DNA from 3 places in the Enterobacter sp. RHBSTW-00994 genome. Region 1 is predicted to be linked to each of the others. Evidence: predicted binding sites of a transcription regulator. Region 1 holds the regulator's gene; each other region holds the start of a gene.

Region 1 (4,148 bases):
CGCCGGCGCTCCCTTTTGGTAATGAGAAGAAGAGCGCGACCATTGCCACAACACCCAGCGCGGCCGTTGCCAGGAAAGACATCCGCCAGCCAATGACCTCTCCCAGCCATGTTGCCGCCGGCACACCACCAATATTGGCGATCGTCAGCCCCATAAACATGGTTGCCACTGCGCTGGCCTGTTTATGTTTAGGCACGACACTGGCAGCAACAACCGAGCCCAGGCCGAAGAATGCACCATGGTTAAGACTCGTCAGAATGCGTGACAGCATCAACGTGGTGTAATCCGGCGAAATGGCTGAAAGCACATTTCCCAGCGTAAAGATAGCCATCAGGAAAATCAGAGCATTACGGCGAGCACGATGCGAAAGCAGCAACGTCATTAACGGTGCGCCAACCATTACACCAATGGCATAAGCACTGATCAGCATGCCTGCCGCAGGTATAGAAACATCTACACCCCGGGCAATAACCGGCAGTAGCCCCATCGGGGAGAACTCAGTAGTGCCAATCCCAAAGGCGCCAATCGCCAGGGCCAGCAGAGGAAAATTGATTTTCATGGGTCAACTCCGGATGCTGCGTCGGTTCTCGACACAGAACAAAGAAGCGGAAAGCATGACATCAATCACAAAAAATGAAAAGTTAGCAAAACAGCAAAAGATATTTAGCGGAAAAGCAACAATTGAGGAAGGTTCGGAGGGAGAGGTTTCTCCCCCCGTTTAAATCAGTGCAGAATGGCAGTAAAACCTGCGGCAACAATCAAACCCAGCACAATAATGGTGGTCGTTAACGAAAACTTAAGATCGGTACTCATCAATTTTTCCCCTTTTAATCCCCACATGAAAAGTGAGCTTGCTCATTTTTACACAGTTTACGTCAAAAATCTTCCAGGATTTAAACTGATAACCACTTTTGCTCTTCCCCTTTTGGTCAAGATCAGACAAAATTCCACGCTAAATTTATTAGCGTACCGGCCATTGACCCCCTCCTGACGTCCTGTGTCGTTTTCCCGGCGTGTCGCGATTCATAATTGCGTGATAAGGGTGAGAGAAGGCAAACGTTTACCTTCAAGTTTTTCAGGAGCTTAGGATATGGTCTGGAGTGACATTTAATGGCAACAATAAAAGACGTGGCAAAACGCGCAAACGTTTCCACTACAACCGTATCACATGTAATTAACAAAACGCGCTTTGTTGCTGAAGAGACACGCAATGCGGTCTGGGCAGCGATTAAAGAGCTACACTATTCGCCGAGTGCCGTTGCACGCAGCCTGAAAGTCAATCACACCAAATCCATTGGTTTGCTGGCGACCAGTAGTGAAGCAGCCTATTTTGCTGAGATTATTGAAGCAGTAGAAAAAAATTGCTTCCAGAAAGGCTATACGCTGATCCTGGGCAATGCATGGAACAGCATTGAAAAACAACGCGCTTACCTGTCCATGATGGCGCAAAAGCGCGTTGATGGTCTGCTGGTTATGTGTTCCGAATACCCTGAGTCCGTGCTCTCCATGCTGGAAGAGTATCGCCATATTCCTATGGTTGTGATGGACTGGGGAGATACCCGGGCTGATTTCACCGACTCAGTGAATGATAACGCCTTCGAAGGTGGTTACATGGCGGGACGCTACCTGGTTGAGCGTGGCCACCGCGATATTGGCGTCATTCCGGGTCCACTGGAGCGCAACACTGGAGCGGGACGTCTGGCTGGATTTATGAAAGCGATGGAAGAAGCGCTGATCACAGTTCCGGAAAACTGGATTGTACAGGGCGATTTTGAGCCTGAATCTGGTTATCACGCCATGCAGCAGATCGTGTCACAGCCGCACCGACCAACCGCTGTATTCTGCGGTGGCGACATTATGGCGATGGGCGCACTGTGTGCAGCCGATGAACTTGGTCTGCGCGTACCACAGGATATTTCGGTGATCGGGTATGACAATGTGCGAAATGCTCGCTTCTTTACACCGGCACTGACCACGATTCATCAGCCAAAAGATTCACTTGGTGAAACAGCGTTCAATATGTTGATGGACAGAATTGTCAGCAAGCGCGAAGAATCGCAAACAATTGAAGTCCACCCTCGGCTTATCGAGCGTCGCTCTGTTGCGGATGGCCCATTCCGTGACTATCGTCGCTAATGCTCTTTTCGGAGCCGGTTAATCCGGCTCCCTCAACCACTCTTTATTCATCGTTTCACTGTCTCCCAGATACTCCAGTAGCCAGGCCAGCGCAGGCGAAATATCATTTTGCTGCCAGGTAAGACAACAAGCTGCATCCGGGAACGGGTTCTCCAGTTCCAGCGAAACCCACTCACCGCTGTCAATTTTTGGACGCGCAAAGTGTACGGGAACCATCGCCACACACAGCCCGGCCGACAAACATGTTGCTGAGGATTCCCAGTCAGGCGCAACAACACGCCTTTGGTTGTCCAGCAACCAGGTAATACGCTTCGGCAGTGAACGGGACGTATCTTCCCGCACCAGTGAAGGCCAGTTACGGAGTGTGTCGTCACTCAGCGGCCCCTTCATTGCAGCCAGGGGGTGGTGACTTGCCACCACACAAGTCCAGCTGAGCATTCCCATATCGCGAAACGCATAGCGCCCCCCGACAGGAATGGCCTGCGTTGCGCCAATAGCCATTTCGACCCTGCCATCCGCCAGAGCATCCCAGACGCCGTTGAATACTTCCTGTGAAACCCGCAACTCAACATCAGAGAAATGGCGATAAAAATCGACAATCATTTGCCGAGTCCGTTCGGGTTTGACGATATTGTCGACGGCAATGGAGAGATGCCCTCGCCAACCGTTCGCTATTTGCTGGCACTGCTCACGGGTGATCTGCATTTTTTTGATAACAGAACGCCCTTCTTTCAAAAACCATACACCTGCAGGTGTTAACTCCACATCGCGATGGCGTCGTTCAAACAGCGGCACTGCCAGCCACTCCTCCAGTTGACGCACCGTATAGCTTATCGCTGATGGAACCCGATGAAGCTCCTGAGCTGCACCGCTGAAACTGCCGTTACGGGCGACAGCATCCACCACTTCCAAAGAATAATCTGACCACATTTTCTGCCTACAAAAAATTTGAATGCACTCGCCAAATATTAGCGTTTCACAAGCAGCTTTGCACTCCCTACACTCAGCGCCAATGTACACCTGCCTCCTCAGGAGAAAAAAACAATGCACCCCAGGAAAGGATTTTTAGTGTGGCTCGGCGGCTTAAGCGTGCTGGGTTTTTTGGCCACCGATATGTATTTACCGGCTTTCGCTGCTATGCAGGAAGATTTACAAACACCTGCCGCGGCCATTAGCGCCAGCCTGAGTTTATTTCTTGCAGGCTTTGCGTTTGCTCAACTGCTTTGGGGACCACTCTCTGACCGATTTGGTCGTAAACCGGTGCTGTTACTGGGGTTAGCCATTTTTGCTTTGGGTTGTCTGGGGATGTTGTGGGTACGTGACGCCACCTGGTTGCTGGTATTGCGTTTCGTTCAGGCGGTCGGTGTCTGTGCCGCAGCAGTCACCTGGCAAGCGCTGGTAACGGATCACTATCCGGCGTCACGCACCAATCGTATCTTTGCCACAATTATGCCACTGGTGGGGCTTTCTCCAGCCCTCGCACCTTTGCTGGGAAGCTGGATCCTGGCGCATTTTGACTGGCAGGCTATCTTCGCCACGTTGTTTGCAATCACCCTGATACTGATGCTGCCTGCCTTAACGCTGAAACCTGCATCTAAGGAAAAACCACATCCGGATGCAAAACCGATTACGTTTATCTCTTTACTGCGTACCAAAGCATATCGCGGTAACGTCCTGATTTACGCTGCCTGTTCAGCAAGTTTTTTTGCGTGGCTGACTGGTTCACCGTTTATTTTGCATGAGATGGGCTACGGTCCGGCGGCTATCGGCCTGAGTTATGTCCCACAAACGATCGCCTTCCTGGTCGGTGGATATGGGTGTCGCGCCGCGCTGCAAAAATGGCAAGGACAGCAGATGCTACCGTGGCTATTGGCTCTTTTCGCACTCAGCGTCATAAGTACCTGGGCAGTAGGTTTTATCCCTGGCGTTTCACTGACGGCAATTTTGAGCCCATTCTGCGTAATGGCTATCGCAAATGGCGCAATTTATCCTATCGTCGTGGCGCAAGCCTT
Region 2 (4,148 bases), 270 kb from region 1:
ACTTTGATTAGCAGAGTAATTAACATCACAGGCTTATACAAGGGAGAAATAAATAAGGCACCGCATGGGTGCCTGTTGAGTGAAAAGTGGGCATAAGATTAATGCCGTTTATACTCATTTTCCTGATAGTCGCCAGATTCTATTTTTGCAATACCTGCTTCCAAAATAGAAATAAACTGACGGGCAACGTCTGTGGTTAGCCACAGCGTCTGTCCAATTTCCGCTTCTTCACGGTTTGGTTGATTCGGGGTCTGGTAGTGCAAACGCAGCATCAAAGCATCGTAGCTATCTACGGTACTGATATCCCAGCCAACAAGCGGGTGGGTCTGGATGACTTCACTATTCTTTTCCATTATAACCCCCGTAATACGTGTTAGAAGACAACGACTTTGAGGTTCAATGCATGTTTTTCTGAAGCAACTTCAGTATATCAATAAATAAGGGTTATGCCTGGAAAAATAAATAGCTGGCAACACATTTTTCTGTTTTTTAGGATTGTTCGAACAATAAATCACCATCTGCTTCACGTTTTTTAAAGAAGATGGCCAATTAATTTGAACGTAATGGATTAAGACGAAAAAAAGCCGGGGCGACCCGGCAAAAAACACAATGAGGGAGCAAGTTTTAATCAGTAATGAACCAGTCGTCAGCACTTTCCCACGTTTCCTGCAGGATCTCGCTGATGCGATCTTTATCTTCTCGCGCGCCACCGATGACGGACAAATTGTTCGCGGCAGCATAACGAACTGTTACGGAACCTTCATTTTCTGGAAACGAGCTGTGAATACGGCGGGATAACTCACCAGCCAGTGCATCGATCGCACCAGCTGGCAGGATGGTTGTTTTGGCAATAGTGACTTCAATACGCATAAATGCCCCCTGTGTAATATACTGTTTATTTATACAGGTAAGTTCTAAGCTTTACAACCAGGGGCGTTCATTTTTTAGCGCTTTATCGTCCAGTGTACGGTTTCACCCGCCAGGAACGGGATCAGCGTATCATCCGTCAGGGCTATAGATTCCTCAACCTGGCTTGTTTTGCGCTCAAGTTCAATAAAGGTGTCATTGACAGGCAGGTCATAAAAACGTGGGCCATTAAGCGAGCAGAAGGCTTCGAAATGCTGCAACGCGCCCATTTCTTCAAACACGGTCGCGTAGCTGGCGAGGGCCGTCGGGGCATTGAAACAGCCAGCACAACCACAACTGGCTTCTTTACGATGGCGGGCATGAGGCGCAGAGTCAGTCCCGAGGAAAGCGCGCGTGAAACCACTGGCAACCAGCTCACGCAATGCCTGCTGATGGATATTTCGCTTGAGGATCGGCAGGCAGTACAGATGCGGACGCACGCCGCCTACCAGCATATGGTTACGGTTAAACATCAGATGCTGAGGTGTAATCGTTGCGGCAATAAGCTCATTACCTTCACGCACATAATCAGCGGCATCTTTTGTTGTGATGTGCTCAAACACCACCCTCAGACCAGGAAGACGCTGACGCAAAGGTTCCATCACTGTTTCAATGAAGCGGGCTTCTCTGTCGAAGATGTCGATATCGGCATGAGTGACTTCACCATGCACCAACAGCGGCATGCCCAATTTTTGCATTCTTTCCAGCACTGGCATAATGGCATCGATACTGGTGACACCGTGGCTGGAGTTGGTGGTCGCATTGGCAGGATAGAGTTTGGCTGCCGTAAACACACCTTCATTGAACCCGCGCTCGACTTCATTTGGGTCGAGTGTGTCCGTCAGATAACAGGTCATTAACGGGGTGAAGTCATGTCCAGCCGGAACGGCAGCAAGAATTCGCTGGCGATAAGCGATAGCGGCATCGACGGTGGTGACAGGCGGAACCAGGTTAGGCATAACAATCGCGCGGCCATAAATTTCGCTGGTATAAGGCACGACGGTTTTTAGCATATCGCCATCACGCAGATGGATATGCCAGTCGTCAGGGCGGCGGATTTTAAGAACCTGGGGTTGTGCAGTCATGGATGTGCTCCGGCTTGTCAGGAATCAGTCACTAGGATGGCTGTTTTTGCCGGACACAAATCATATGCGGAAACGTTTTCGTTTGCACACGTTTCCGCAAAAAAAAAGGGCGCATTTGCGCCCGTAAGGTTAATCGGTGAAGGGAATAATGATTTCACCCGGTTTCACCTCTATCCCTTTCGCATATTTTTTCGCCAGTGATTCACCTTTGCTCTTGTCCTCACTCAGGACATACGCAGGTTGCTGATTAAAATAATTACGCAATGACTGGTTCAGATAAGGCATCAGGGTCTGCAATACGGGCTTCATCTTGTCTGGCGAGACGTCTGCATCCACCACTTCCATCTCCTGAAGATAGATAGCCCCTTTCTCTTTATTAAAGACCGGCAGCGCTTTAAGTTTCAGTTTGATATTCGCTTTTTGGCTACCAAACAACGAATTCATATCCAGGCTGGCATCGCCGGAGAGGGTCACTTTGTTGGGTTCCTCGCGTCCGATCTGGCTGGCGAGATTGGTGAGTTCGATATGGGCATCAGCGACACCCGGCACGCCGATGTCTTTGGCGAAGTTATTGTGTTTTTCCAGCGCCTGATTAATTTCCTGCTCACTGACGGTATATTGCGTAAGCTGGTTACAACCTACCAGCAGGCCGCTGACGATCAACGCCGCGGCAATGACGATCTTGTTCATGGGGTTCCTCAACATGATATCGGCGCATCTGTCCTGACGCGTCAGTATGTCAGGCTGATACAGCACAAACCAGCAGAAAAAACTGATAACGCAAGGATACCGCCCATCCGTTTGTCATGCGCCGGGTTCGAGCATACTGCGGGCACTGCGTTTTGGGCTGAACTGCCACCACAATGCGAAAAGGGTCATAAAGCCTACAACGCCGAGCATCATCCACGGCAGTTCAGGCTGATTCATTGCTTTACCTGCATCAAACAACCAGCCGCCACCGGCATAACCCAATGCGCCACCAAAAGCGAGCCCCAGACGGCTGAATCCCATATAGCTGCCGCGTGCCCGGGCATCCGCAAGACCGGCGCTGAGCGTTTCACGGGCCGGTTCGGCGATAATAGAACCGATGTAGAAGGTACAAATCAGCATGAAAAGTTGCTGTAACGAATTCACCAGGCCAATAGGCATCATGCTTAATGTCATCAGCAATAGCCCAGCCATCAGACGATGTTCAAGCCGGAATCGCTTTTCGCTCCAGCGTGCAATCGGGTAGAGCAGCGTCAGTGACAGACTGGCCTCAATGGCATACATCCACTTAACGGCCGCCGGAGAACCGGCAACATCGTTAACCATGATGGGCAACATCAGCATGACCTGGACGGCCAGCATGTAGTAACCCGTCAACGTTAATACATAGGTGACAAAGCGTTTGTCACGCAGCACGCGGCCAAGACCTTCACGCACGGGCGCTTTAACGGTAGAAAGTTTCCATGCCGGCAGGAGCCAGGCATTAAAGCCCGCACACAGAATAAACAGTATCGCACCCGTCGCACAGACTAACCGGAAGTCATACTGCAACAACCAACTTCCCAGCAGTGCACCAATCACTGCACCCGCGCTATCCTGCATCATCAGGAGGGAGAAGAACCGGCCACGCTGTTGTGGTCGAATCAGTTTTACCACCAGCGCGGTGCGTGGAGGATCAAACAGTGTGCCGCCAATACCGGAGAGAAAGCAGGAAAACCACAGTAGCCAGGGTTCATGCGCAATCGCCATAGTGGCGAATCCGGCCGCACGTAACAGCATCCCCGTGACAATCATCGGCTTTGCGCCAAACCGGTCGGCAATAGCCCCGCCAAAGACGCCCAGCCCTTGTTGAACAAACTGACGTAAGCCGAGCGCGATGCCGACCATTAATGCCGCCCAGCCCATTTGATCCACAAAGCGAATAGAAATGAGGGGAAAAACGACAAAAAAGCCGAGCACGACCAGCATGTTATCAACTAACAGGAAATATTTACCCAGATTACGGGCCTGCGATACGCGGGACATTTCCCCTCCAGGGAAAAGAAGATGGTGAGCACGCTAATATTCTGCGGTGTTGCCGCCTGTTTTCCCACCCAACCAGCGACAATATTTTTTTATCAAAAGGGTGCTTTGATAGAGAGTTCTCATCGAAAAAGATGAAAAGTACGC
Region 3 (4,148 bases), 1.3 Mb from region 1:
GAAGGAACCATGGGCCAGTACAGCAACCCGGAAGGGGGGATGTACCTGGTGGAATCACCGGATGATGTCTTTTCACTGAATGTGAAAAATGAAGCTCGTCTGTCGTTTATGACTCAGACAACGCTTTCAGTGGACGATACGTCTGATGTGATCGACGCATTGCGCAGTCGTTTCCCGAAGATTGTTGGGCCGCGTAAAGACGATATCTGCTATGCCACGACCAACCGTCAGGAAGCCGTGCGTGCGCTGGCCGAGCAGGCTGATGTCGTGCTGGTTGTCGGTTCTAAAAACTCCTCCAACTCCAACCGACTGGCTGAACTGGCACAGCGGATGGGCAAAGCTGCTTTTTTGATTGATGACGCGACGGATATTCAGGAAACATGGGTCAAAAATGCGGGCTGTGTAGGCGTAACGGCAGGGGCATCCGCACCTGACATTCTGGTGCAGAACGTGATTTCTCGTCTGCAAGAGCTAGGGGGCGGTGAGGCGATACCGCTTGAAGGCCGCGAAGAAAATATCGTCTTCGAAGTGCCAAAAGAACTGCGTATTGACGCCCGTGAAGTCGAATAATCCCTTTTCAGATAAAAGGCCAGCACCTCATGTGCTGGCCTTTTTTTTAGCCATTACTTTATCGTGAAGACGAAATCATGTCTTTTTCTGATATTTAAGTCAGTTTCACGTTAAATTCTAATTATCGGTGTTTTCAGTTGGCGGCCTAGACGAAGGCTGGGTAATCTGAAAACGGTTTACATCATTTTAACGTAAGAGAATAACTATGCATGATGCACAGATCCGTGTCGCAATTGCTGGCGCGGGTGGACGTATGGGCCGACAGCTGATTCAGGCGGCGCTACAGATGGATGGTGTGGCGCTTGGCGCTGCGCTGGAGCGCGAAGGTTCATCTCTGCTAGGAACGGATGCGGGTGAATTAGCAGGGGCTGGCAAAACCGGTGTCACCGTTCAAAGCAGCCTGGATACAGTAAAAGATGATTTCGATGTGTTCATCGATTTTACTCGCCCTGAAGGGACGCTGAATCATCTGGCATTTTGCCGTCAGCACGGTAAAGGGATGGTCATTGGCACAACAGGTTTTGACGATGCCGGTAAGCAGGCAATCCTGGAAGCGTCACAGCATGTTGCTATCGTCTTTGCAGCAAACTTCAGTGTGGGCGTGAATGTGATGCTCAAACTGCTGGAGAAAGCGGCGAAGGTCATGGGTGATTATACCGACATCGAGATTGTCGAAGCGCACCACCGCTATAAAGTCGATGCGCCATCAGGTACAGCATTGGCGATGGGGGAAGCGATTGCTCATGCACTGAATAAAGATTTAAAAGAGTGTGCGGTTTATACCCGTGAAGGTTACACCGGTGAGCGCGTACCCGGTACGATTGGCTTTGCCACTGTTCGTGCGGGCGATATCGTCGGTGAACATACTGCGATGTTCGCCGACATTGGCGAACGTGTAGAGATTACGCACAAAGCATCAAGCCGTATGACCTTTGCCAATGGTGCGGTACGTTCTGCTTTGTGGCTAAAAGGCAAGAAATATGGTCTTTTTGATATGCGAGATGTACTTGATCTCAACAATTTGTAAGATTTATTACCCATCGTGATGTGGTTATTGCAGTCGTAATGCATTGATTGCATAGGGCAATATTTTATTGCCCTTTTATTTTTCATGTTTAACTGAATTAATTAAACATAACTCTTGAAAATAAACGTTATCTTGTGTTTTTGTGTTGGTATTTTGTAAATTTTGACCATCTGGTCTACTTTTTACTGTCTTCTCTCTTTATTTTCCATTAAACGTGCCACGCAAGCGTTTTCCGATGTGATTTACTTGATCTTTTTGTCGGTTAATCGGCTTAACGCGCGCCAGCTTCCCAAAAGAACAAACAAAATATCCGTTTTGAGTTGACTTTCACCGACTAAATCCCCAGAATGCCGCCGTTTGCCGAAAATCCACTGGCAACAAATTTGCATTGATTCATGACATGGTTGTGAATTAATATGCAGATAAAGTGAGTGAATATTCTCTGGAGGGTGTTTTGATTAAGTCAGCGCTATTGGTTCTGGAAGACGGAACCCAGTTTATCGGTCGGGCCATAGGGGCAACAGGTTCGGCGGTTGGGGAAGTCGTTTTCAATACTTCAATGACCGGTTATCAAGAAATCCTCACTGATCCTTCCTATTCCCGCCAAATCGTCACCCTTACTTATCCCCATATCGGCAATGTCGGCACTAACGCCGCTGATGAAGAGTCCTCTCAGGTACATGCACAAGGTCTGATTATTCGCGACCTGCCGCTGATTGCCAGCAACTACCGCAATACCGAAGATCTTTCTTCTTACCTGAAGCGCCATAACATCGTGGCGATTGCTGATATCGATACCCGTAAGCTGACGCGTTTGCTGCGTGAGAAGGGTGCACAAAACGGTTGCATCATCGCGGGTGATAACCTGGATGCGGCCCTGGCGCAGGAAAAAGCAAAAGCTTTCCCTGGTCTGAACGGCATGGACCTCGCGAAAGAGGTCACCACCGCGGAAGCCTACAGCTGGACACAAGGTAGCTGGACGCTGGAAGGTGAGCTGCCGGAAGCGAAAAAAGAGAGCGAATTGCCTTTCCATGTTGTGGCATACGATTTCGGCGCGAAACGTAACATTCTGCGCATGCTGGTTGATCGCGGCTGCCGCCTGACAGTGGTTCCGGCGAAAACCTCTGCTGAAGAAGTGCTGAAGATGAATCCGGACGGTATCTTCCTCTCCAACGGCCCTGGTGACCCGGCGCCATGTGATTACGCAATCAACGCGATTACCTCCTTCCTCGAAACGGATGTTCCGGTCTTCGGCATCTGTCTTGGCCACCAGTTGCTGGCGCTGGCGAGCGGAGCTAACACCGTAAAAATGAAGTTTGGTCACCACGGTGGCAACCATCCGGTAAAAGATATCGATAATAATACCGTGATGATCACCGCCCAGAACCACGGCTTCGCCGTCGATGAGGCATCTATGCCTGCTAACCTGCGCGTGACACACAAATCGCTGTTCGATGGCACTCTGCAGGGCATCCATCGTACCGACAAGCCTGCATTCAGTTTCCAGGGTCACCCGGAAGCGAGCCCAGGCCCGCACGATGCCGCACCGCTGTTCGATCACTTCATCGAACTTATTGAGCAATACCGTAAGACCGCTAAATAATCAGGAGCCGAGAAGAAAATGCCAAAACGTACAGATATAAAAAGCATCCTGATCCTTGGCGCTGGCCCGATTGTTATCGGTCAGGCCTGTGAATTTGACTACTCCGGCGCGCAGGCCTGTAAAGCCCTGCGTGAAGAGGGTTACCGCGTTATCCTGGTCAACTCTAACCCGGCAACCATCATGACCGACCCGGAAATGGCTGATGCAACTTACATCGAGCCGATTCACTGGGAAGTCGTACGTAAAATCATCGAGAAAGAGCGTCCGGACGCGGTTCTGCCAACCATGGGCGGCCAGACTGCGCTGAACTGTGCGTTGGAACTGGAACGTCAGGGCGTGCTGGAAGAGTTCGGCGTCACCATGATCGGCGCAACCGCTGATGCGATTGACAAAGCAGAAGACCGCCGCCGTTTCGATGTGGCAATGAAAAAAATCGGTCTCGACACAGCACGTTCCGGTATCGCACATACCATGGAAGAAGCGCTGGCTGTGGCGGCTGACGTGGGCTATCCGTGCATCATCCGTCCGTCCTTTACCATGGGCGGCACGGGCGGCGGGATCGCGTACAACCGCGAAGAGTTCGAAGAGATTTGCGAACGTGGCCTGGATCTTTCCCCAACCAAAGAGCTACTGATTGATGAGTCGCTGATTGGCTGGAAAGAGTACGAGATGGAAGTGGTGCGTGATAAAAACGACAACTGCATCATCGTCTGCTCTATCGAAAACTTTGATGCGATGGGTATCCACACGGGTGACTCCATCACGGTTGCACCAGCCCAGACACTGACCGATAAAGAATATCAAATCATGCGTAACGCCTCGATGGCGGTGCTGCGTGAAATTGGCGTGGAAACTGGCGGGTCAAACGTTCAGTTCTCAGTGAACCCGAAAAATGGCCGTCTGATTGTTATCGAGATGAACCCGCGTGTATCACGTTCTTCCGCGCTG

The links. The regulator PurR, encoded in region 1, represses purine synthesis genes. The targets are predictions, from matches to a motif close to CANGCAAACGTTTGCNTG.
Region 2: the regulator PurR is predicted to act here: its motif matches at 2,057-2,074, upstream of pyrC (dihydroorotase).
Region 3: the regulator PurR is predicted to act here: its motif matches at 1,816-1,833, upstream of carA (glutamine-hydrolyzing carbamoyl-phosphate synthase small subunit).

The regions. Positions count from the first base shown of each region.
Region 1 covers NZ_CP056199.1:2,032,417-2,036,564, reverse strand. Annotated here, with positions in the region: gene HV346_RS09790 (MFS transporter) at 1-559, opposite strand, end outside; gene HV346_RS09785 (hypothetical protein) at 558-722, shown strand; gene HV346_RS09780 (YnhF family membrane protein) at 724-813, opposite strand; gene purR (HTH-type transcriptional repressor PurR) at 1,111-2,136, shown strand; gene punR (DNA-binding transcriptional activator PunR) at 2,155-3,066, opposite strand; gene punC (purine nucleoside transporter PunC) at 3,181-4,148, shown strand, end outside.
Region 2 covers NZ_CP056199.1:1,765,141-1,769,288, forward strand. Annotated here, with positions in the region: gene bssS (biofilm formation regulator BssS) at 99-353, opposite strand; gene dinI (DNA damage-inducible protein I) at 625-870, opposite strand; gene pyrC (dihydroorotase) at 945-1,991, opposite strand; gene HV346_RS08325 (lipoprotein) at 2,121-2,681, opposite strand; gene mdtH (multidrug efflux MFS transporter MdtH) at 2,796-4,004, opposite strand.
Region 3 covers NZ_CP056199.1:716,978-721,125, forward strand. Annotated here, with positions in the region: gene ispH (4-hydroxy-3-methylbut-2-enyl diphosphate reductase) at 1-570, shown strand, start outside; gene dapB (4-hydroxy-tetrahydrodipicolinate reductase) at 776-1,597, shown strand; gene carA (glutamine-hydrolyzing carbamoyl-phosphate synthase small subunit) at 2,052-3,200, shown strand; gene carB (carbamoyl-phosphate synthase large subunit) at 3,219-4,148, shown strand, end outside.